Regions from separate parts of the Streptomyces sp. NPDC057428 genome, predicted to be linked through region 1. Evidence: riboswitches for the same ligand, from Rfam matches in the RefSeq annotation. Region 1 holds a riboswitch; each other region holds the start of a gene.

The links. A riboswitch is a leader RNA that binds a small molecule or an ion and turns the genes downstream of it on or off. The one in region 1 is predicted to bind cyclic di-AMP.
Region 2: linked by a shared signal. The riboswitch ahead of ACFU5K_RS10660 (M23 family metallopeptidase) and the one ahead of ACFU5K_RS21610 (NlpC/P60 family protein) in region 1 are both predicted to bind cyclic di-AMP.
Region 3: linked by a shared signal. The riboswitch ahead of ACFU5K_RS05155 (M23 family metallopeptidase) and the one ahead of ACFU5K_RS21610 (NlpC/P60 family protein) in region 1 are both predicted to bind cyclic di-AMP.
Region 4: linked by a shared signal. The riboswitch ahead of ACFU5K_RS12800 (transglycosylase family protein) and the one ahead of ACFU5K_RS21610 (NlpC/P60 family protein) in region 1 are both predicted to bind cyclic di-AMP.

The regions. Positions count from the first base shown of each region.
Region 1 covers NZ_JBHVCT010000058.1:11,323-16,982, reverse strand. The annotation lists gene ACFU5K_RS21620 (M23 family metallopeptidase) at 1-325, shown strand, start outside; gene pcrA (DNA helicase PcrA) at 327-2,765, opposite strand; cyclic di-AMP (ydaO/yuaA leader) riboswitch at 3,026-3,218, shown strand; gene ACFU5K_RS21610 (NlpC/P60 family protein) at 3,217-4,365, shown strand; gene ACFU5K_RS21605 (hypothetical protein) at 4,473-4,826, opposite strand; gene ACFU5K_RS21600 (NlpC/P60 family protein) at 5,184-5,660, shown strand, end outside.
Region 2 covers NZ_JBHVCT010000019.1:60,628-66,287, reverse strand. The annotation lists gene ACFU5K_RS10665 (aldo/keto reductase) at 1-466, opposite strand, end outside; gene ACFU5K_RS10660 (M23 family metallopeptidase) at 602-1,639, opposite strand; cyclic di-AMP (ydaO/yuaA leader) riboswitch at 1,651-1,803, opposite strand; gene ACFU5K_RS10655 (PP2C family protein-serine/threonine phosphatase) at 2,037-3,194, opposite strand; gene ACFU5K_RS10650 (MerR family transcriptional regulator) at 3,328-4,074, opposite strand; tRNA gene ACFU5K_RS10645 (tRNA-Met) at 4,189-4,262, opposite strand; gene ACFU5K_RS10640 (FAD-binding oxidoreductase) at 4,523-5,660, shown strand, end outside.
Region 3 covers NZ_JBHVCT010000008.1:5,590-11,249, reverse strand. The annotation lists gene ACFU5K_RS05165 (M16 family metallopeptidase) at 1-1,120, shown strand, start outside; gene ACFU5K_RS05160 (M16 family metallopeptidase) at 1,147-2,529, shown strand; cyclic di-AMP (ydaO/yuaA leader) riboswitch at 2,719-2,886, shown strand; gene ACFU5K_RS05155 (M23 family metallopeptidase) at 2,899-3,660, shown strand; gene ACFU5K_RS05150 (GntR family transcriptional regulator) at 3,869-4,573, shown strand; gene ACFU5K_RS05145 (HPr family phosphocarrier protein) at 4,743-5,024, opposite strand; gene ACFU5K_RS05140 (GNAT family N-acetyltransferase) at 5,189-5,660, shown strand, end outside.
Region 4 covers NZ_JBHVCT010000025.1:11,782-17,441, reverse strand. The annotation lists gene ACFU5K_RS12815 (nucleoside triphosphate pyrophosphohydrolase) at 1-664, shown strand, start outside; gene ACFU5K_RS12810 (cytochrome P450) at 661-1,986, shown strand; gene ACFU5K_RS12805 (transglycosylase family protein) at 2,092-3,048, shown strand; cyclic di-AMP (ydaO/yuaA leader) riboswitch at 3,338-3,510, shown strand; gene ACFU5K_RS12800 (transglycosylase family protein) at 3,511-4,197, shown strand; gene eno (phosphopyruvate hydratase) at 4,524-5,660, shown strand, end outside.

The sequences.
Region 1 (5,660 bases):
GTCGGTCCACACCGGTATCGACTTCCCGGTGACCTTCGGCACGCCCGTGATGGCGGCCACCGACGGCACCGTGCGCACCCAGTGGAACAGCGCCTACGGCAACATGGCCATCGTCACCGCGGCCGACGGCACGGAGACCTGGTACTGCCACCTCAGCACGACCAAGATCCGGTCGGGTTCGGTCAAGGCGGGCGACGTCATCGCCTACTCGGGAAGCTCCGGCAACTCCACCGGCCCGCACCTGCACTTCGAGGTACGGCCCGGTGGCGGCTCGGCGATCGACCCGATGCCGTGGCTCCGCAGCCACGGCCTCAACCCGAACTGAGTCAGAGCTTCTCGACCGGCGCGTAGCGCAGCAGTAGCTTCTTCGGACGCTCGTCGCCGAAGTCGACCGTCGCCTTGGCCTGGTCGCCGAACCCCTCGACCGCGGTCACCGTGCCCAGACCGAACTGGTCGTGCGTGACCCGGTCCCCCGCCACCAGGGTGACCACGGGCTTCTCGGACGTGCGCCGGGTCGCGAATCCCGAAGGACCGGACTTCGAGCGCGACGAGGACAGGGACGACGTGATCCCTGAGGTCGGTCCCGCCACAGCGGCCATCGGCCCCTTGCGCTTCCACTCCAGGTGCTGGTCGGGGATCTCCTCCAGGAAGCGCGAGGGCGGGTTGTACGAGGGCTGGCCCCAGGCACTCCGCATCGCCGCCCGGGTGAGGAACAGCCGCTCGCGGGCACGGGTGATGCCCACGTAGGCGAGCCGGCGCTCCTCCTCCAGCTCCTTCACCTGCCCCAGCGCGCGCATGTGCGGGAAGACGCCGTCCTCCATGCCGGTCAGGAACACCACCGGGAATTCCAGGCCCTTGGCGGTGTGCAGCGTCATCAGAGTGACGACACCGGAGCCGTCCTCGTCCTCGTCGGGGATCTGGTCGGCGTCGGCGACCAGCGCGACCTTCTCCAGGAACTCGGCGAGCGTCCCGGAGCCCTCGTCCGCCGCGCGCTCCTGCTCGAACTCGAGAGCGACGGAGGCGAGCTCCTGGAGGTTCTCGATACGGGTCTCGTCCTGCGGGTCGGTGGAGGCCTGGAGCTCGGCGAGGTAGCCGGTACGCTCCATGACCGCCTCCAGCACGACCGCCGGTCCCGCACCGGACTCCACGATCGTGCGGAGCTCCTCCATGAGCGTGTTGAACCGCTTCACGGCGTTGGCCGAGCGCGCCGCCATCCCGTACGCCTCGTCGACCCGGCGCAGCGCCTGCGGGAAGGAGATCTTCTCGCGCATCGACAGCGCGTCGATCATCGCCTCGGCCCGGTCGCCGATACCGCGCTTCGGCACGTTGAGGATACGGCGCAGCGGGACGGTGTCCTCGGGGTTGGAGAGGACCCGGAGGTAGGCCAGGACGTCCCTGACCTCCTTGCGCTCGTAGAAGCGCACGCCGCCGACGACCTTGTAGGGCAGCCCGACGCGGATGAAGATCTCTTCGAAGACACGGGACTGGGCGTTCGTGCGGTAGAAGACGGCGACGTCGCCCGCCTTCGCCTCCCCCGCGTCCGTCAGCCGGTCGATCTCGTCGGCGACGAACTGCGCCTCGTCGTGCTCGGTGTCGGCGACGTAGCCCGCGATCCGGGTGCCGGTGCCGGCGTTCGTCCAGAGGTTCTTGGGGCGACGGCTCTCGTTGCGCTCGATGACGGCGTTGGCTGCGGAGAGGATGGTCTGGGTGGAGCGGTAGTTCTGCTCCAGCATGATCGTCTTCGCGTCCGGGTAGTCCTCCTCGAACTGGAGGATGTTGCGGATGGTCGCGCCGCGGAAGGCGTAGATCGACTGGTCCGCGTCACCCACGACGCAGAGCTCGCCCGGGGCGTCGGCCTCACCGGCGGGGCCGACCAGCTCGCGGACCAGCGTGTACTGGGCGTGGTTGGTGTCCTGGTACTCGTCGACCATGACGTGGCGGAAGCGCCGGCGGTAGTGCTCGGCGACGTCGGGGAAAGCCTGGAGCAGGTGCACCGTCGTCATGATGATGTCGTCGAAGTCCAGCGCGTTGGCCTCACGGAGCCGCGCCTGGTAGAGCGCGTAGGCCTGCGCGAGCGTCTTCTCGAAGCCGTCGGCGGCCTGGCCCGCGAAGGTCTCCTCGTCGATCAGCTCGTTCTTCAGGTTCGAGACCTTCGCCGTGAACGACTTCGGCGGGTATCGCTTCGGGTCAAGGTCCAGATCACGGCAGACCAGCGCCATGAGCCGCTTGGAGTCGGCGGCATCGTAGATCGAGAACGACGAGGTGAATCCGAGGAGCTTGGACTCGCGGCGCAGGATGCGCACGCAGGCGCTGTGGAACGTCATGACCCACATGGCGTTCGCGCGCGGACCCACGAGGTCCTCGACGCGCTCCTTCATCTCGCCCGCGGCCTTGTTGGTGAAGGTGATCGCGAGGATCTGGCCCGGGTGGACCCCGCGCTCGGCGAGCAGGTGCGCGATGCGGTGCGTGAGCACCCTGGTCTTGCCGGACCCGGCTCCCGCGACGATGAGCAGTGGAGATCCGGCGTGCACGACCGCGGCGCGCTGTTCGGTGTTCAGCCCGTCGAGCAGAGCCGCGGAGTCGACGACGGGACGCGGGGCGCCGTCGCGGTAGTACGCGTCACGGGGCGGCGGCGGGGCGTCGAAGACGTCCTTGAACAGGCCCTCCGGCACCGCCTCGGGCGCGTGCTCCTCGGGGGGCGGCGGGGGGCCTTCCTCAGCTTGCTGGAGGCCGGTCAGGAAACTGTCGTCAAAGAGGCTGCTCATCGCTTAACGAGTCTAGGCGGCCGCACCGACAGCCCGGGACGGATCGGCCACACGGACCCGCACCGTGCGCCCGCCGGGACGGATCGGCCACGGTGCGTGAGATCGGGCGGCCTGCACAGGCCGGCCGGACGGACCGGCTCCCGCGGAAGGTCACGGAAATGTATCGGGCATATCGGCCACCATCCTTCACAGGAGCACCACGGGTTGGTTAGCGTGCTCCGACGGGTGTCCCGTACCCACTTGAGGCGAACCACGCCGCGCGGGCACCCCCGCCGAATCCGTACTCCTGTGAGGAGCCCGGAACCGGGGACCCACAAGCAGCACCGGGGTGAATCGGTCAGTCTTCACCGGACCGTAGGGCAGCCTTCCGTTCCGCCCGAACCCTCCCCCCAGTGCCTGAAGGGCCTGGGGGACCCCCATCGCTAACCTGGTAGGCGGTCCACGGAAGGAGATGCCGGCCTTGGCGTCGCATCGCAAGCAGCGCACCCGGGTGCGCACGACCACCCCTGCCTTCGGTCTCACGACGGCGGCGCTCGCCTCCGTCACCCTGCTCTCCGCGCAGAGCGCGACGGCGGCCCCGGCACAGCCCAAGCCCAGCATCGAGGAAGTGCAGAAGAAGGTCGACGCCCTCTACCGGCAGGCCGGTGCCGCGACCCAGGAGTACAACCAGGCGAAGTCCGCGTCCGCCGAGCAGCGCTCCAAGGTCGACGCGCTCCTGGAGGCGGCGGCCCAGCGGGCCGACAAGCTGAACGAGACGCGCCGCGAGCTGGGCAGTTACGCCGCCGCCCAGTACCGCAGCGGCGCGATCGCCCCGACTGCGACGTTCTTCCTGGCGGACGACCCGCAGTCGTACTTCGACCAGGACCAGCTGATGGCCCGGATGACCAGCCGGCAGCAGAAGACGGTCACCGAGTTCCGTACGCAGCAGAAGGAAGCCGCGGCGAAGCGCGTCGAGGCGACGAAGAGCCTGGAGACGCTGACCGAGTCGCAGGCCACGCTCCGCACCAGCAAGCAGCACGTGCAGACGAAGCTCACCGAGGCGCGTTCGCTGCTGTCGGAGCTGACCGCCGAGGAGAAGGCGCGGCTCGCCGAGCTGGAGCGCAAGAAGGAGGCGGAGGCGAAGCGCAAGGCCGAGGATCTGGCCCGGCAGCAGGCCGCCGCCGACAAGACGGAGGCCGAGCGCGCCCCGGAGAACGCCGGGCAGGACACGGGCTCGGGGACCGGCGGCACGGACTCCGGCAGCGGCTACGCCACGAAGGCCGAGAAGGTCCTGGCCTTCGCGCGCGCCCAGATCGGCAAGCCGTACGTGTGGGGTGCGACGGGCCCGTCCTCGTACGACTGCTCCGGGCTGACCCAGGCGGCCTGGAAGGCTGCCGGCGTCGACCTGCCGCGCACGACGTGGGACCAGGTCAAGGTCGGCACGCGGGTGGCGACGGCGGACCTGAAACCCGGTGACCTGGTCTTCTTCTACGACGACATCAGTCACGTCGGCATCTACAAGGGGGACGGCATGATGATCCACGCGCCCAAGCCGGGTGCGAGCGTCCGCGAGGAGTCGATCTACTACATGCCGATATACGGGAGCGTCCGCCCGGCATGACGGCATGGGGTTCTCCGTACGCGGCGGCACGGCCCACGACGGAGGCTGGACACGCAGGAGGGGCCCGGGGATCGTCCCCGGGCCCCTCCTGCGTCCGCGCGGGACGCTCAGGTCCAGAGCGTGGCGATGAAGATGTTGGCGACGGTGAGTGCGCCGACCGCGGCGAAGGCACCTTTGCCGGCCTTCTCGTCGTCGCGCTTCACGTAGACCAGCGCGAGGATCACGACGAGGAGCAGGAGCTTGATCCCGATCTTGACATTGTTCACCGACTGGTCGTCGGCCTGGTTCAGTCCGACGAGGGCGATTCCGGTGACGAGCATGGTGAGCGCGCCGTGGAGCATGGCGGGGACGAAGCGGGCCGTGCCCGCCCCCATGGCCTTCACCTGGGTGAGGAAACCGCCCAGCAGGGAGGCGATTCCGATGATGTGCAAGGCCACGACGACATTGATGAGTACGTCCATGGCCGCAGCCTAGCCCCGGCCATATCAGCACTCTTCGGCCAGGTATGACTTACCGATGAACTGACGCGAGGACTGTGCGAATTGCCGGGCTCCGGCTGAATTTCCCGGTCACTCGACGGAAACGAAACTACATCTGAGGGCAATAGCTGTCATTACACCTCTTCCCCGTGCCCCGGGTTTAGCGTCACGTCCCAGGTGACCGATTCGTTACCGCCGCCCCCGTACCGGGCGGCACCCCGGTCGCCCCGCCAGGAAAGCCGGCGGCGGGCCGCTCCCCCTGTGGTGGCCCGCCGGCGGACCCGGGCGGGCCCGCCGGTCTCCCCGGCGGGCAGTCGAACGGAAGGACGCACCACGCCCGTGGCCGCCCATCGCACCGCCGCTCACCGCAAGCCCAAGCAGCGCCTGTTCACCGGGCCTGCTGCCCGCACCGCAGCCACCCTCGCACTTGCCGGCGCGGCGTCCGCCGCGGCTTTCGAGGGTGCGGCCCAGGCCGACCCCCAGCTCACCGCGGCCCAGGTCAGGAGCAAGGTCGACCGGCTCTACCACGACGCCGAGGTCGCCACCGAGCGGTACAACGGCGCGAAGGAGAAGGCCGCGGCCTCGGAGAAGTCCCTCGACACCCTGCGCGACGAGGCGGCCCGCAGGACCGGGCGCCTCAACGCCGCCCGCGACGCACTGGGCGCGTTCGCCACCGCCCAGTACCGCAGTGCCGGTGTCGACCCAGCCGTCCGGCTGGCCCTCTCGTCGCACCCCGACGAGTACCTGGAACGCGCCTCGTTCGAGGACCGGGCGGGAGACCGCCAGGCAGGCGCGATCAACGGTGTACGCCGGCAG
Region 2 (5,660 bases), on a different contig from region 1:
TGGACGCCGCGATCTCCCGGACCTTGCCGGCCTTCACCAGCTCGTCGAGGGCGCTGATGATCTCCTCGACGGGGACCGTCTCGTCGTCGAAGTGCGTGTACAACAGGTCGATGTGGTCGGTACCGAGCCGGCGGAGCGAGGCCTCGGCCGCCCCCTTGACGGTGGCCGCCGACAGCCCCTTGTACTCGGGGTGGGCACCGACCTTGGTCGCGACGATGATGTCCTCCCTGCGGGAACGCGCGGACAGCCACGCGCCGATCACCGCCTCCGACTCACCACCCTCGTTGCCCGGGACCCAGGCCGAGTAGGAGTCGGCGGTATCGATGAAGTTGCCGCCGGCGGCCGTGTACGCGTCGAGGACGGCGAAGCTGGTGTCCCGGTCGGCGGTCCAGCCGAAGACGTTGCCGCCGAGAGCGAGGGGGAAGACCTGGAAGCCCGAGTTTCCGAGCGGGCGCAGTGATGTCATGCCTCAGCTCAACACATCGGCGGAGCCGCGTATTCCGCTCGCCGCCCGCACCGTGAAGGACCGGCGGCCCTGGCGTCGGGGGGTTGTGCGCCAGGGCCGCCGGAGTGCGGGTGCGCCGTGTGCCGGCGCGGGCACTCAGATCGAGAGGCCCTTGCTGCGCAGCCAGTTCATGGGGTCGATGCCCGAGCCGTCCGCGGTGTGCACCTCCAGGTGCAGGTGCGGACCTGTCACATTGCCGGTGGCGCCGACGCGGCCGATGGTGTCGCCGGTGCTGACCTTCTGGCCGGCGGTGACGTCCATCGACGACTGGTGGCAGTACCAGATCTCGGTACCGTCGTCGAGTTCCAGCACCGTGCGGTAGCCGTAGGAACCGGACCAGCCCGCCGACTTCACCGTGCCGCTGTGCACGGCCTTGACCGGGGTGCCGGTGGGAGCCGCGAAGTCCAGACCGGTGTGGTAGCCGGAGGACCACATCGAACCGGCCTGGCCGTACGTCGAGGTGATCGTGTACGAGGAGGTCGGGAGGGCGAAGCTCAGGGCGAGCTTGGCGAGGCGCTCGGCCTCGGCCTTCTTCTTCGCCGCTTCCTCGTCGGCCTTCTTCTTCGCGGCGGCCTTGGCCTCCGCGTCGCTCTGCTGCTCGGCGGCCTGGGCCGCGGCCTCCTCGGCCGCCGCCTTCTCCTGCGTCGCCTTGGCCTCGGCCTCGGCCCCGGCCTGCTGCTGCTCGGCCTGCTGGAGGATGCGGGCACGCAGCGCCTCGCCGGCGTCCGTGGTGCCCTGCTCGGCCTCGGCGGCGGTGATGCCGGCCGTGGTGAGCGGAGAGGACGCGGTGACCGTGCCGCCCTGATCGGTGTCGCCGGACAGATAAGCGCCCACGCCGGGCAAGGACTTGGCGTCGGGAAGATTGTCAGCGATGGAATCGGGAAGGGAGATGGAGACCGGCGGTTTGCTCTGCGCGGTGGCCATGCCTCCCGCGCCGACGGCCGCGATGACACCGACGCCGAGGACGGTGGAGCTACGGGCGAGACCGCGCTGCTTGGCTACGCGGTGCTTGCCGCGTACGGGACGGATGGACTCCTCGGTGGGGTTCCATTCCTCCCACGTCCTGCCCTGGTCGCCGGGACCGGCGGGCCTGAAGGGTGCCGGAGCCTCGGGGGCAGGCTGATTTGACGCCACGTGGGCGCACTCCTTTCCTTCCTTCTCGCCTACCGGGTTAGCTGACGGGTTCGGAGCAGGAAGGTCTCCTACGGGCCCCTTCGTCCCTCGCGGGAGTCAGGCGTCCGATTCACCCCATGTAGGTGGTTCCCCGGTTCCCTTGCGGGATTCGGCGCTGCGCACGGTGCCGCCTCTGGCGACGACTGGGACAACCGCGCTGCGTTATCGAACGTTAATAGACATGCGGGTCCGATACCAAGCGGTTCCCACAGATCGTTCACGGCCCCGGCCCGGACTTCACGGGGCCAATCGGCCTCAAACGGGCGAGTTGCACACCCCTCACGCGCACAGCAGTCTCTGACGTTACGTCACATGTTCTGCGGAGCGACGCCCTTTGATTACGGACGGTCGTCTTCGGTCATTCACGATCCCGTCCCACGATCTTCACCGTCTTCCGTCGCCCCTGCTGCCGCCTGGACGGCCGCCCGACCGCGAGCAACGCGAGGTCGTCCGTCGACCGCCCCCCGGTGTGCAGCCGGACGTCGTCGGTGAGGGCCGAGAGCAGCTCCTCCGGCCCCGGGAAGATCCTGCCGCGCAGCCGGGCCGCCGGATCGTAGAAGACCCCGTCGGCGTCCCGCGCCTCCGAGAGTCCGTCGGTGAACGCCAGGAAGGTCGCACCGGCCGGCAGCGGCCACTCGTCCGCACGGTCCGGCCACGCGTCCAGGCCCATCCCGAGCGGCAGGGCGGGCTCGGTCGGCCTCAGGACGTCGAGCGCACCGTCCGCGTGGAGCACCAGAGGTTCGGGATGTCCGCGGTTGACGACCCGCAGCGTGTCCGCACCCACCGGGATCTCGGCGAGCACGGCCGTGACGAACCCCTCCATCGAGTCCAGCCCGCCCCGCCGCGTGCTCTCCCGCGCGAGCGCCCGCTCGAGCCGCTGGACCACGCCCTCCAGCGAGAGCTCCTGTTCGGACGCCTCCCGGAAGGCGCCGATCACGACGGCCACCGCCGCCACCGCGTCCAGGCCCTTGCCCCGCACGTCCCCGACCACCAGCCGCACCCCGTACGGCGTGTCCGCGACGGCGAACAGGTCACCGCCGACGAACTCGTCCGCCTGGGCCGCCTCGTACCGCGCCGCGACCAGCAGACCGCCGATCCGGTCCTCCGGCACGGGGAGCACCGCGCGCATCGCGGTCTCCGCGATGACCCGCGCCGAAGCCAGCTGCTCGTTGCCGCGCTGTACGACACGGTTGATGACGAGCGCGAGCCCGGCGACGGTGACCAGGGTGAGCAGGTCCGTGATCGGGACGACGTCGGCGAGCATGCCGTCGGAGACGCGGATGGCGAGGACGACGAGGATCGCCGCCACGCCGACGCGGATCGTGGACGCCAGCGAGAAGAAGGGAGCGGCGATCAGCGGTGCCGCGGCGAAGAGCGGCACGGCGCTGACCTCGGGCGGGGTCTCGAGGTCGACAACCACGCCGCAGCAGATCATCAGCGGGGGCAACAGACGCACGAGCCTGCGCGCCCGCTCGTTCCCCTGTGCGCGCCCCTGCCGTACGTCCCGCTTCCCCACCTGTGCACTCCTGCCCGTCCGCCCACGGCTGCGGACGGTACCGCGCCCCGACCCGGCCGGCCGGAGCCGCGCCGTGGCGCGACCGCTCATCGGCCGAAGGAAGGAGCGCACCGCCGCCACGTTCCTCCGGGGGTCAGCCGGAGAGCCGGTGCCGAGCGTAGATCGTCAGTGCATCCCGTACGAAGACGGCGGTTCCGTCCCCGTGGCGATCGTAGTTCTTCGCGAAGCGTGGATCGGCGGCGTACATCTCGCCGAGCCCGCTCACATACGAACGGGTGACCTCCGTCGTCACCGACAGCCACTCGCAGTGCCGCCGTGCGATGTCCTGCACCTCGTCGCTTCCCGCTTCCAGACCGGCGGCACTCGCCGCACCGTAGTCGCGGGCGATGACGTCGTGCGCGTCCTGGAACGCCGCACGCTCGGCGGTGCTCAGCCCGCGCCACCACCGGTCGCCCCGCTCGTACGCCTCCCGGCCCCACCGCTCGCCGACCTCCTGCTCGTACGCCGTGTGGTCGAAGCCGTCGAACACTTCCCCGGCCATGAGTTCCTCCCCTTCCTCGGTCCTGTGGAGAGTGGTCCGTACCGAGGCGATCTGCCGTCCGATGCGCTCCCGCTCCTGCTCCAGCAGGCGCAGATGGGCCCGGAGCGCCACGGAGGTGTCCCGCTGCCCCTCGAGTACCGCCTTGATCGCGGGCAGCGAGAGCCCCAACTCCCGCAGCAGCAGGATGCGCTGGAGCCTGACCAGTGCGCCCTGGTCGTAATAGCGGTAGCCGTTCGCACCCTTGCGGCTCGGCACGAGAAGACCGAGGTCTCCGTAGTGCCGGAGCGTGCGACTGGTGGTGCCGGCTCGCCGGGCGATTTCCTGGATGGACCACTCCATGCCGGAAACGCTAGATCTTTACGCAACGTCAAGGTCAAGCCCGGCACCCTCGGGCCGGTCCGACGCACGACAGAGGCCCGGATCCTTGATAAGGATCCGGGCCTCTGTCTTCAGTAGCGGGGACAGGATTTGAACCTGCGACCTCTGGGTTATGAGCCCAGCGAGCTACCGAGCTGCTCCACCCCGCGTCGTTGTGATTGCAACTCTACGCCATCCGGGACGGTGCTCCGACCACTTTCCCCACCGGTGCCGTCCGCCCTTGCCCCGAGGGGTGGGCGCCGCCCTCCACGATTGCGGGCCCTGCGCGGCGGCGCGACGCTTGAAGGACACGACATTCGGTGTTCGGTCCCGTCTGCGCGGCATCCTCAGGTGCCGGCTTCGGCCCAGCAGCCTCACCCGACGAGATGGAGCCAGGGGAGGCCGGGCGCACGCTCGCGAGGAGACGGCCATGGACGGCACCACGCTGGAGACCATGAGGACCGCACTGCGCGGCCCGGTCATCGGCCCGGACGACCCGGCGTACGACCAGGCGCGCACGGTCTACAACGCCATGATCGACAGAAGGCCGGCAGCGGTGGTCCGCTGTCACGACACCGCGGACGTCATGGCGGCCGTCGATTTCGTCCGTGAGCACGGCCTGGACGTGGCCGTCATGGGCGGTGGCCACAGCGGCCCCGGCCTGGGCGTCGTCGACGGGGCGGTCACGATCGACCTCTCCCCCATGGGCGGCGTACGCGTCGACCCCGCCACCCAGACCGCCCAGGCGGACGGCGGCGCGACACTGGGCGAGTTCGACCACGCCACGCACGCCTTCGGCCTCGCCACCCCGTCGGGCATCATGTCCACGACGGGAATGGGAGGCCTCACGCTCGGCGGCGGTCACGGCTGCCTCACCCGCAAGTACGGCCTCACCGTCGACAACCTGGTCTCCGCCGACGTCGTCCTGGCCGACGGCAGCTTCGTGGCCGCGAATCCGAGTGAGAACGCCGATCTGTTCTGGGCGCTGCGCGGCGGCGGCGGGAACTTCGGAATCGTCACATCGTTCGACTTCGAGCTGCACCCGGTGGACACGGTGGGCGTCGGGATCACCGTATGGCCGCTGGAGCACTTCCAGGACGTGATGCGCTGGTACCGCGACTTCCTGCCGCAGGCGCCGGACGACCTGTACGGCTTCTTCGCCTCGCTGTCCGTTCCCCCCGGCCCGCCCTTCCCCGTGGAGATCCACGGACAGAAGATGTGCGGTGTCGTCTGGTCCTCCACGGCCGATCCCGAAGCCCTGGAGGAGACCCTCGCCGTGGTCAACGAGCCCGCGCCGCCGGCCTTCCACTTCACGGCTCCGATGCCCTACCCGGCGCTGCAGACCATGTTCGACGCACTTCTGCCCGCGGGGCTCCAGTGGTACTGGCGCGGTGACTTCTTCGACAGGATCACCGACGACGCGGTCGACGTGCACGCGGCCTTCGCGGAGCAGCTCCCCACCGGCCAGTCGCTCATGCACCTCTACCCGGTCGACGGGGCCGCGGGCCGGGTCGGAGCGGACGACACCGCGTGGGCCTATCGTGACGCCGTCTGGTCGGGTGTCATCG
Region 3 (5,660 bases), on a different contig from region 1:
CGGGCACTTCGAGCTGGTGCAGGGAGCCGGCGGTTCCCTGAACGGCACCACCAGCTTCGAGCGCACCAACTACTTCGAGACGATGCCCACGCACCAGCTGGAGCTGGCCCTGTGGCTCGAGGCCGACCGGATGGGCTCACTGCTCGCCGCGCTCGACGAGGAGTCCATGGAGAACCAGCGGGACGTGGTGAAGAACGAGCGCCGCCAGCGTTACGACAACGTCCCCTACGGCACGGCGTTCGAGAAGCTCACCGCGCTCGCCTACCCGGAGGGCCACCCGTACCACCACACGCCGATCGGGTCGATGGCCGACCTGGACGCGGCGACGCTGGAAGACGCGCAGGAGTTCTTCCGGACGTACTACGCGCCGAACAACGCCGTGCTCTCCGTGGTCGGGGACATCGACCCGGAGCAGACGCTCGCCTGGATCGAGAAGTACTTCGGATCCATCCCCTCCCACGACGGCAAGCAGCCGCCGCGTGACGGCACGCTGCCGGACGTCATTGGCGAGCAGCTGCGCGAGGTGGTCCACGAGGAGGTGCCGGCCCGTGCGCTGATGGCGGCCTACCGTCTGCCGCACGACGGCACCCGCGAGTGCGACGCCGCGGACCTCGCCCTGACCGTGCTCGGCGGCGGCGAGTCGTCCCGCCTGCACAACCGTCTGGTGCGGCGCGACCGCACGGCGGTGGCCGCGGGATTCGGGCTGCTCCGGCTCTCCGGCGCGCCCTCGCTGGGCTGGCTGGACGTCAAGACGTCCGGTGGCGTGGAGGTCCCGCAGATCGAGGAGGCGGTCGACGAGGAGCTGGCCCGCTTCGCCGAGGATGGCCCCACTCCGGAGGAAATGGAACGCGCGCAGGCGCAGTTGGAGCGCGAGTGGCTGGACCGTCTCGGCACGGTCTCGGGCCGGGCCGACGAACTGTGCAGGTACGCCGTCCTGTTCGGTGACCCGCAGCTGGCCCTGACCGCGGTCGGCCGTGTGCTCGACGTGACCGCCGAGGAGGTCAAGGCCGCCGCCCGGGCGCATCTGCGGCCCGACAACCGTGCCGTCCTGGTCTACGAGCCCGTCGAACCGGCGGACGAGACGGACGGCACCGACGCGCACGAGGGGGCCGACAAGTGAGCGACGCCGCCGTGACTGGAGTAGCGATGGACTACCACCCGCAGCCGACAGCCGGCGAGGCCAGGCCCTGGGCCTTCCCCGCGCCCGAGCGGGACGCCCTGCCCAACGGCCTGACCGTGTTGCGCTGCCACCGCCCCGGCCAGCAGGTCGTCGCCGTGGAGATCTTCCTGGACGCACCGCTGGACGCCGAGCCCGAGGGCCTCGACGGTGTGGCCACGATCATGGCCCGCGCGCTGTCCGAAGGTACGGACAAGCACTCCGCGGAGGAGTTCGCCGCCGAACTGGAGCGCTGTGGCGCCACACTCGACGCCCACGCCGACCACCCGGGCCTCCGTGTCTCCCTGGAGGTTCCGGTCTCCCGGCTGGCCAAGGCGCTCGGTCTGGTCGCCGAGGCACTGAGGGCCCCGGCCTTCGCGGAGAGCGAGATCGAGCGGCTGGTGGGCAACCGGCTCGACGAGATCCCCCACGAGCAGGCCAACCCCGCCCGGCGGGCCGCGAAGCAGCTCTCCAAGGAGCTCTTCCCGGCGACGGTCCGGATGTCGCGTCCGCGCCAGGGCACCGAGGAGACGGTACGGCGCATCGACGCCCCGGCCGTCCGCGCCTTCTACGACGCCCACGTCCGCCCTTCCACCGCGACCGCGGTGATCGTCGGCGACCTCACCGGCATCGACCTGGACGCGCTGCTCGCCGAGACCGTCGGTGACTGGTCCGGAAATTCGGTCCCGGCACGCCCGGTACCCCCGATCACCGCGGACGACACCGGCCGTGTGGTCATCGTGGACCGTCCCGGGGCGGTGCAGACCCAGCTCCTCATCGGGCGGATCGGCGCCGACCGGCACGACAGCGTGTGGCCCGCACAGGTCCTCGGCACGTACTGCCTCGGGGGCACCCTCACCTCCCGGCTGGACCGCGTGCTCCGCGAGGAGAAGGGCTACACCTACGGCGTCAGGGCCTTCGGCCAGGTTCTGCGGTCGACGGCTCCCGGATCGTCGTCCGGACCCACCGGCGCGGCGATGCTCGCCATCAGCGGTTCGGTGGACACGGAGTCGACGGGGCCGGCGCTCGACGACCTGTGGAAGGTCCTGCGCACCCTGGCGGCCGAGGGGCTCACCGACGCCGAGCGCGAGACCGCCGTGCAGAACCTCGTGGGCGTCGCCCCGCTGAAGTACGAGACGGCGGCCTCCGTCGCGGGGACCCTGGCCGACCAGGTGGAGCAGCACCTCCCGGACGACTACCAGGCCACGCTGTACGCACGCCTGGCCGAGACGGGCACGGTCGAGGCGACCGCCGCGGTGGTCAGCGCCTTCCCGGTCGACCGCCTGGTCACCGTCCTGGTCGGGGACGCCGCGCAGATCGCGGACCCCGTCCGGGCGCTGGGCATCGGCGAGGTGTCGGTCGTCAGCGGCTGACGGAACGGCACATTCAGGGCCCCGGCGGACACTCTGCCGGGGCCCTGCATTTTGTCTGATTTGTCAAAGGAAGTGCACGTTGATCCTGTGGGATGTCCGACAAAAGACCCTTTCTGTTTGGTGAGCGCCATCGGCCCGTCCTAGCGTCGTCCCGGCTGTCCGTCGGACCCGAGCCGCGACCGCGGCGCCGGACAGCCATCGCCGAGTCCCCGTCAGGCGCGAGCCTGGGGAGCCGGGGACCCATGTCCCTGGGGTGAATCGGATCCCTGCGTCTCGCGCGAGACGATGAGGGGTCCGTAGGAGACCTTCCTGCTCCGAACCCGTCAGCTAACCCGGTAGGCGAGAAGGAAGGAAAGGACCAGCCACTTCATGGCGTTCATCCGTGCCACCGGGAAGCACCGTGCCCCGAGCCGCCTGACGCGCAGGAGCGCCCGGGTCGCCGGTATCGCGGCCCTGGCCACCACCGGTGTCATCGGTGCCACAGCCTCCCCGGCGCTCGCAGCGGACTCCGAGGCAACCTCGGCCGGCACCGGTCTCACCCAGACCGTCGCCCTCGACGTGAGCCTCGCCGCGCAGATCGAGGCCCAGGCCAAGGCCCAGCAGCACCAGGCCGACGTCGCCGCGAAGGCGAAGGCCGAGGCCAAGCGGAAGGCGGAGGCCCGCGCCAAGAAGGTCCGCGAGGAGAAGGCCCGTGCCGCACGCGCAGCCGAGCGCGCCCGCCTCAACGCCTTCCGCCTCCCGGTCGCCGGTTCGCACGTCACCACCGGCTACAAGTCCGGCGGTGCGCTCTGGTCCTCCGGCACCCACTCCGGCGTGGACTTCCAGGCCGCTTCCGGCACCTCCGTCGTCGCGGTCGGCGCCGGCACGGTCGTCGAGGCCGGCTGGGGCGGTGCCTACGGCAACAACATCGTGCTCAGGATGAAGGACGGCACGTACACCCAGTACGGCCACCTCTCCTCGATCGGCGTCTCGGTCGGGCAGAGCGTCGACGCGGGGCAGCGGATCGGCCTCTCCGGATCGACCGGCAACTCCACGGGACCGCACCTGCACTTCGAGGCCCGCTCGACCCCCGAGTACGGCTCGGACATGGATCCCGTCGCCTACCTCCGCGCGCACGGCGTCCAGGTCTGACCTCGGATCCGCCCGCACGTACCGCTCCGACGAAGGCCCCGGCATCGCGCCGGGGCCTTCGCCGTACCCCGGCTCGCGGAACCGCCTTCCGGCCAAAAGATATCCAAGGATTCCACCCCGCCATCGGAAATTCCGGCCGGTTGCAATAGAGTCACAGAACAGGCGTCGATCGGCCGCGTTTCGCGGAGATTAAGGCGGAGGTTCGGACATGCGCATTCCCGCGCATTCGGTATGCACGGCAATCCGTGACGACATCGTCTCCGGTGTCTTCGAGCGCGGCAGCCGCCTCACCGAGGAGGTGCTCGCGCGTCGCTACGGCGTCTCGCGCGTCCCGGTGCGCGAGGCGCTGCGCACCCTGGAGTCCGAGGGGTTCGTCGTCACCCGCCGGCACGCCGGCGCCTGCGTCGCCGAACCCACGGAACAGGAGGCGGCCGACCTGCTGGAGATCCGGATGCTGCTGGAGCCGCTGGGCGCCGCGCGTGCGGCCCAGCGCCGTACCGATGCGCACCTGAAGGTGCTCCGGGGCCTGGTCAGGCTGGGGCAGGAAAGGGTGCGACGGGGCGAGGGGGAGGATCTGCGCTCGCTCGGCGGCTGGTTCCACGAGACGCTCGCGCAGGCCTCGGGCAGCCCCGCGCTGATCGCGCTGCTCACGCAGCTGAGGTACAAGATCGCCTGGATGTACGCCGTCGAGCAGCCGGTCAGGCCCGCGGAGTCCTGGGCCGAACACGGTGCTCTCGTGGACGCCGTGGCGCGCGGTGACGCGGAACGGGCCAGGGTGCTGGCCGTCCAGCACGCCGAGCGCGTCACCGCTGCCCACCGGCTGCGCCGCACGGACCGGCCCGCCCACGAGGCGGGCGTGACCCGGGTGAGGACTTCGCAACACCACGTAAACATCGCGGGAGCCCGCCATTAACAAATGCGCCGTATACAAGGAAGATAATGATCGGGCGGCTTTCTTTCTGCTGCCCTGATCCGTTTTCCCGAGGCCTTTTCCCGTAGGTGCGGACACAGAAAAGCCGCGGCCCCCGCTGGGGTGGCCGCGGCTTTTCCGCAGAAACAATTCCGGATAGGAGCAACCCGGGTCAGACGGTCTCCGGGAGCTCATCGAGTCCCTCGGCGACCAGCTTCGCCAGGCGGTCCAGTGCGGCCTCGGCGTTGTCCGCGTCGGACGCGAGCACGACCTCCTCGCCGCCCTGCGCACCGAGACCGAGCACCGCGAGCATGGAGGCGGCGTTGACGGGACTGCCGTCCGCCTTGGCGATCGTCACGGGGACGCCGGAGGCCGTGGCGGCACGGACGAAGATGGAAGCGGGGCGGGCGTGCAGGCCCTCGGCCCAACCGACGTTGACGCGGCGCTCAGCCATGGTTCTGCCCTTCACGTGTCGACGAGTTGTCTAGACCAGTCTCTCATGTGGTGCGCCCTGCTGTGCCCGGCCCCGGAACAGGCCTGGCGCCCGCCCGCAGGCTCACTCAGCGTGCCCCTGCCGGGAACCCGCCGCGACCGGTGCGGCGGCCGTAGGCTTTGCCCATGGAGCCCACCCCGGAGCAGAGGCCGCATCACGCGTACCCCGACCACTGGGAGGCCGACGTGGTGCTCCGCGACGGTGGCACCGCCTGCATCCGGCCCATCACCACGGACGATGCCGAGCGGCTGGTCAGCTTCTACGAGCAGGTCTCCGACGAATCGAAGTACTACCGCTTCTTCGCCCCGTACCCCCGCCTCTCCGCCCGTGATGTGCACCGCTTCACCCATCACGACTACGTCGACCGGGTGGGACTGGCCGTCACGATCGGCGGTGACTTCATCGCCACCGTCCGCTTCGACCGGATCGACGAGCAGGGCCGGCCCGCCTCCGCTCCCGCGGACGAGGCCGAGGTCGCCTTCCTCGTCCAGGACGCCCACCAGGGCCGCGGCGTGGCGTCGGCGCTCCTGGAGCACATCGCGGCAGTGGCCCGGGAACGTGGCATCCGGCGCTTCGCCGCTGAGGTGCTGCCCGCCA
Region 4 (5,660 bases), on a different contig from region 1:
GCTCCTGCCCGGTTCGTACGACCTGCCCGGCGCCCGGCTCCTGGATCTGGTCCAGGTCATGGACCGGATCAGGCTCGAGTGCCCGTGGACCTCGCAGAAGACGCACGCGGGCCTGGCGAAGTACGCCATCGAGGAGGCGTACGAGCTGGTCGAGGCCATCGAGGACGGCGACCGCGAGGAACTGCGCGAGGAGCTCGGCGACGTGCTGCTCCAGGTCGTCTTCCACGCGCGCATCGCCGAGGAGGACCCGGAGGAGCCCTTCGGCATCGACGACGTCGCGGCGACGATCGTCGAGAAGCTGATCCACCGCCATCCGCACGTGTTCGGCGACGAGACCGCCGAGACCCCGGAGGACGTCCACGCGCACTGGCTGCGTACGAAGGCGATCGAGAAGCAGCGTGCCTCGGTCACCGACGGAGTGCCGCTCGGCCAGCCCGGCCTGGCGCTCGCCGCCAAACTCGGCAGCAGGGTCCGTGCGGCGGGCCTCGGAGTGGCGATCCCCGAGGGCGGCGGGATCGGTTACCAGTTGCTCGCCCTCGCCGTGCGGGCCGAACAGGACGGCGTCGACCCGGAGGCCGCCCTGCGCGCCGCCGCGCGTGCCTACCGTGACGCCATCAGGGCCGCCGAGGGGCTCGACGGCGCGACGGACGGCGTCCAGGAATGAACGACGGCCCCGGAACGCCGCCCGCCCCCGGAACGCCCTTCGCCTCCGAAGTCGCCCCCGAGGCCGGACCCGAGCTCTTCACATGGGAGTTCGCCACCGACCCGTACCCCGCCTACGCCTGGCTGCGCGAGCACAGCCCCGTGCACCGCACAGCGCTGCCCAGCGGGGTCGAGGCCTGGCTGGTGACCAGGTACGCGGATGCCAGGCAGGCTCTCGCCGACACCAGGCTCTCCAAGAACCCGGCCCACCACGCCGGATCGGCGAACGCCAAGGGGAAGACGGGCATCCCGGGTGAGCGCAAGGCGGAGCTGATGACGCATCTGCTGAACATCGATCCGCCGGACCACACCCGGCTGCGCCGGCTCGTGTCCAAGGCTTTCACCCCGCGCCGGGTGGCCGAGTTCGCGCCTCGTGTGCAGGAACTGACGGACAGCCTCATCGACTCCTTCATCGAGGAGGGGAAGGCGGACCTCATCCACGACTTCGCCTTCCCGCTGCCCATCTACGCGATCTGCGACCTGCTGGGAGTCCCCCGGGAGGACCAGGACGACTTCCGTGACTGGGCGGGGATGATGATCCGGCACGGCGGCGGCCCGCGGGGCGGAGTGGCCAGGTCGGTGAAGAAGATGCGCGGCTATCTCGCCGAACTCATCCACCGCAAAAGGGAGAATCCCGGCGACGATCTCATCTCCGGCCTGATCAAGGCCAGTGACCACGGTGAGCACCTCACCGAGAACGAGGCCGCGGCGATGGCCTTCATCCTTCTGTTCGCCGGCTTCGAGACGACCGTCAACCTGATCGGCAACGGGGTCTACGCGTTGCTGCGCAACCCGTCGCAGCACGAGCGTCTGGAGCGCTCGCTGGCGGCGGGGGAGACCGAACTGCTCGCCACGGGTGTCGAGGAGCTGCTGCGCTACGACGGGCCGGTGGAGCTCGCCACATGGCGCTACGCCACCGAACCCGTGACTCTGGGAGGGCAGGTCGTCGCGGCGGGCGATCCCGTCCTCGTGGTGCTCGCCGCCGCTGACCGGGACCCCGAGCGATTCCAGGATGCGGACACCCTGGATCTCGCTCGGAGTGACAATCAGCACCTGGGCTACGGTCACGGAATCCACTACTGCCTGGGGGCGCCGCTGGCCCGCCTGGAGGGTCAGGTAGCCCTGGCGACGCTTTTGAAACGGCTCCCTGACCTGCGGATTGCCGCCGAACATGCCGATTTGCGGTGGCGCGGAGGGCTCATCATGCGTGGACTGCGCACGCTTCCCGTGGAGTTCGGTCCCGGCCATACACCGGCGCAAGGTGACGTTCTGTCAACTCTGTGACTTTCACGTGATCTCCGCTGCATCGACTTGTGACACACGTTCGAGTACGGCTAGGTTCACCGTTCGACTCACCCGTCACATGTCAGTCACACGGAAGGCAACCCCATGGGCTCCGCGAACGGCAGACACCGTCGCCCTCGTCAGGCACCCGCCATCGTCGTCGCCGCAGGCGTCACAGGGTCGGCGATTGCCATCCCGCTGCTCGGCGCCGGTGGCGCGCAGGCCGCAGACGCCTCGACGTGGGACCGCGTCGCCGAGTGCGAGAGCGGTGGCATATGGAGCGCCGACCTCGGCAACGGCTACTACGGAGGCCTGCAGTTCTCCGAGGCCACATGGTCGGCCTACGGCGGCACGGCGTACGCGTCCCGCGCCGACCTCGCGAGCCGCTCGCAGCAGATCGCCATCGCCGAGAAGGTGCTGGACGACAAGGGCCCCCAGGCGTGGCCCAGCTGCGCGGTGATCTCCGGGCTGGCGCTCGACGGGGTACTGCCGGGTATCGATCCGGGTGACGGGCCGTCCGCCGAGCCGACGGAGGCCGCGACACCCTCCGGCACCCCCTCGTCCGAGGAGCAGGACGACGCGGGCGCGAAGGGCAAGGCCGGCAAGGGCGCGTCCGGCAGCAAGGCGGACAAGGGAAACAAGGTGGACAAGTCCGGCACCGCGCCTTCCGTCGCACCGTCCCCCGAGGCGTCCGAGACCTCTGGAGCCCCGAAGAGTGACGGGGCGAAGGCCGGGAAGCACCGCGGCACGCCCGCCCCCGAAGCGACCGACGCGTCGTCAGCGGCCACCGAAGGCCGCGAGTCGGGCAGGCATGCCTCGCGCGGTGACTCCGAGGCGCGTCAGGGCGCCGAGGGGACGTACACCGTCCAGGAGGGTGACAACCTCTGGGCGATCGCCGATACGGAGGAGCTCCCCGGTGGCTGGCCCGCCCTCTATGAGGCCAACAAGGACGAGCTCGGCTCCGACCCCGACCTGATCCTTCCCGGCCAGAGTCTGGACCTCGGTCTCGGCCTGGCTTCGGACGCGAGCGGGACCCAGGCGGAGGCTCCTGCCACCAACTGATCAAAAGCACGAAAACACTCCGAAATCAGGGGTAGTTCAGAGGCCTATGTCCACTTATGCGCAAGTGAGACATGGGTCTCTTTGCTTCAACTGGCGTGTCATGTACGCCCGGTCTGCCCATATCCGCTCCGACCTGCGCAAACGGACCGGTAGGTCGATCGCTAAAGGGCTGATTGACCGTTATGCCCATTTTTGAATGTAGGGGTTGCGTGTGTTTACGGTCGGAGCCGCTCGCACCGCGGGCACCTTCGACCGTCACGCCGAATCCTGCCGTCGGTCGAGGGGAACGACGCGTAAAGCGCCGTAGGCAGGAGCGGGGGACCCAGGTAAGTGCCGTGACCCGGCCGTCGGAGGACGGCTGAGGGACCGGCTGGGGGTGAAGTCGTCCGCGAGTGCGGTCGGCCGGGCAACTCACAGGCCCGAACCCGACAGCTCACCTCGTAGGCGTCGGTGAGGAGAACCATGCTGCTTTCCAGCAAGGGCAAGCACCGCCGCCCGTCCAAGGCCGTCCGTATCGCCACCCTGGCGGGCGTCACCGGTGCGGCCATCGCCGTCCCGCTGATGGGCGCGACCGGTGCTTCCGCTGCCTCCGTCGCCACCTGGGACGCCGTCGCCCAGTGCGAGTCCGGTGGCAACTGGTCCATCAACACCGGCAACGGCTACTACGGCGGCCTGCAGTTCTCGGCCTCCAGTTGGGCGGCCGCCGGCGGTACGCAGTACGCGGCCCGCGCCGACCTGGCCACCAAGGACCAGCAGATAGCCGTCGCCGAGAAGCTCCTCGACCTGCAGGGCCCCGGCGCCTGGGCCTGCGCCGGTGCCGGCGGCCTGACCGACGACGGTGTGGACCCGGGTGTGGACACCGGCTCCGCGCCGAAGGCCGACACGAAGGCGCAGCCGGAGCGCAAGGCCGAGCAGCCCGCCTCGCGCAGCGAGAAGCGCACGGCTCCCAAGGAGACCGTCACCACCCCGACCGGTCAGAAGGTCGAGAAGGGCGACGGCGAGTACAAGGTCAAGGCCGGCGACACCCTCAGCAAGATCGCCGACGCGAAGAAGGTCAAGGGCGGCTGGCAGAAGCTGTTCAAGCTGAACGACGACATCGTCCACGACGCCGACCTGATCTTCCCGGGTCAGCAGCTTCACCTGAAGTAGTCACGGGCGGTCCGGTGTCCCCCTCCCCGGCGGCCCGGCCCAGCACGCCCACCTCCTGCGTGCCGGGCCGGGTCGTGCCCGGTGCGCCCCTCGGGGGGTTGCCTCGGGGGACCCCACGACGGGCCGCTGTGGGGGTCTGCGTTCAACTGTTGTAGTTACTGGCCAGTAAATATCTGGAGTTTTGCCCGTAATGCAGGCCCTTGGGTCCTTTTTCGTCCCAGGGGGCGGGCGGACGGCCGACGGAGCGGGCCGAGCCGGTTAGGCTCGTGGCGCAAGGCCACAGTGACCCTGCACAACCAGCGTCATATCCCAGAAGGAGATGCCTCGTGCCGTCCATCGACGTCGTCGTAGCCAGGGAAATCCTCGACTCCCGGGGCAACCCCACGGTCGAGGTCGAGGTCGGCCTCGACGACGGCAGCACGGGACGTGCTGCTGTTCCGTCCGGCGCCTCCACCGGTGCGTTCGAGGCCATTGAGCTTCGTGACGGTGACCCCAACCGCTACCAGGGCAAGGGCGTCGAGAAGGCCGTCCTCGCCGTGATCGAGCAGATCGGCCCGGAGCTCGTCGGTTACGACGCCACCGAGCAGCGCCTCATCGACCAGGCGATGTTCGACCTGGACGCCACCGAGAACAAGGCCTCCCTCGGCGCCAACGCCATCCTCGGTGTCTCGCTGGCCGTGGCGCACGCCGCGTCCGAGGCCTCCGACCTCCCGCTGTTCCGCTACCTCGGCGGCCCGAACGCGCACCTGCTGCCCGTTCCGATGATGAACATCCTGAACGGCGGCTCGCACGCCGACTCCAACGTGGACATCCAGGAGTTCATGATCGCGCCGATCGGCGCCGAGTCCTTCTCCGAGGCCCTTCGCTGGGGCGCGGAGATCTACCACACGCTGAAGAAGGTCCTGAAGACCAAGGGTCTCTCCACCGGTCTCGGCGACGAGGGCGGCTTCGCCCCCAACCTCGAGTCCAACCGCGCCGCCCTCGACCTCATCCTCGAGGCCGTCAAGGAGGCCGGTTACGTCCCGGGCCGCGACATCGCGCTCGCCCTCGACGTCGCCGCGTCCGAGTTCTACAAGGACGGCGTCTACGAGTTCGAGGGCAAGTCCCGTTCGGCCGCCGAGATGACCGAGTACTACGAGGAGCTCGTCTCCGCGTACCCGCTGGTCTCCATCGAGGACCCGCTGTACGAGGACGACTGGGCCGGCTGGAAGGTCATCACCGACAAGCTGGGCTCCAAGGTGCAGATCGTCGGCGACGACCTGTTCGTGACCAACCCGGAGCGCCTCGCCCGCGGCATCGAGGAGGGCTCGGCCAACGCCCTGCTCGTCAAGGTCAACCAGATCGGTTCGCTGACCGAGACCCTGGACGCCGTGGAGCTCGCCCAGCGCAACGGCTTCAAGTGCATGATGTCCCACCGCTCCGGTGAGACCGAGGACGTCACCATCGCCGACCTCGCGGTCGCG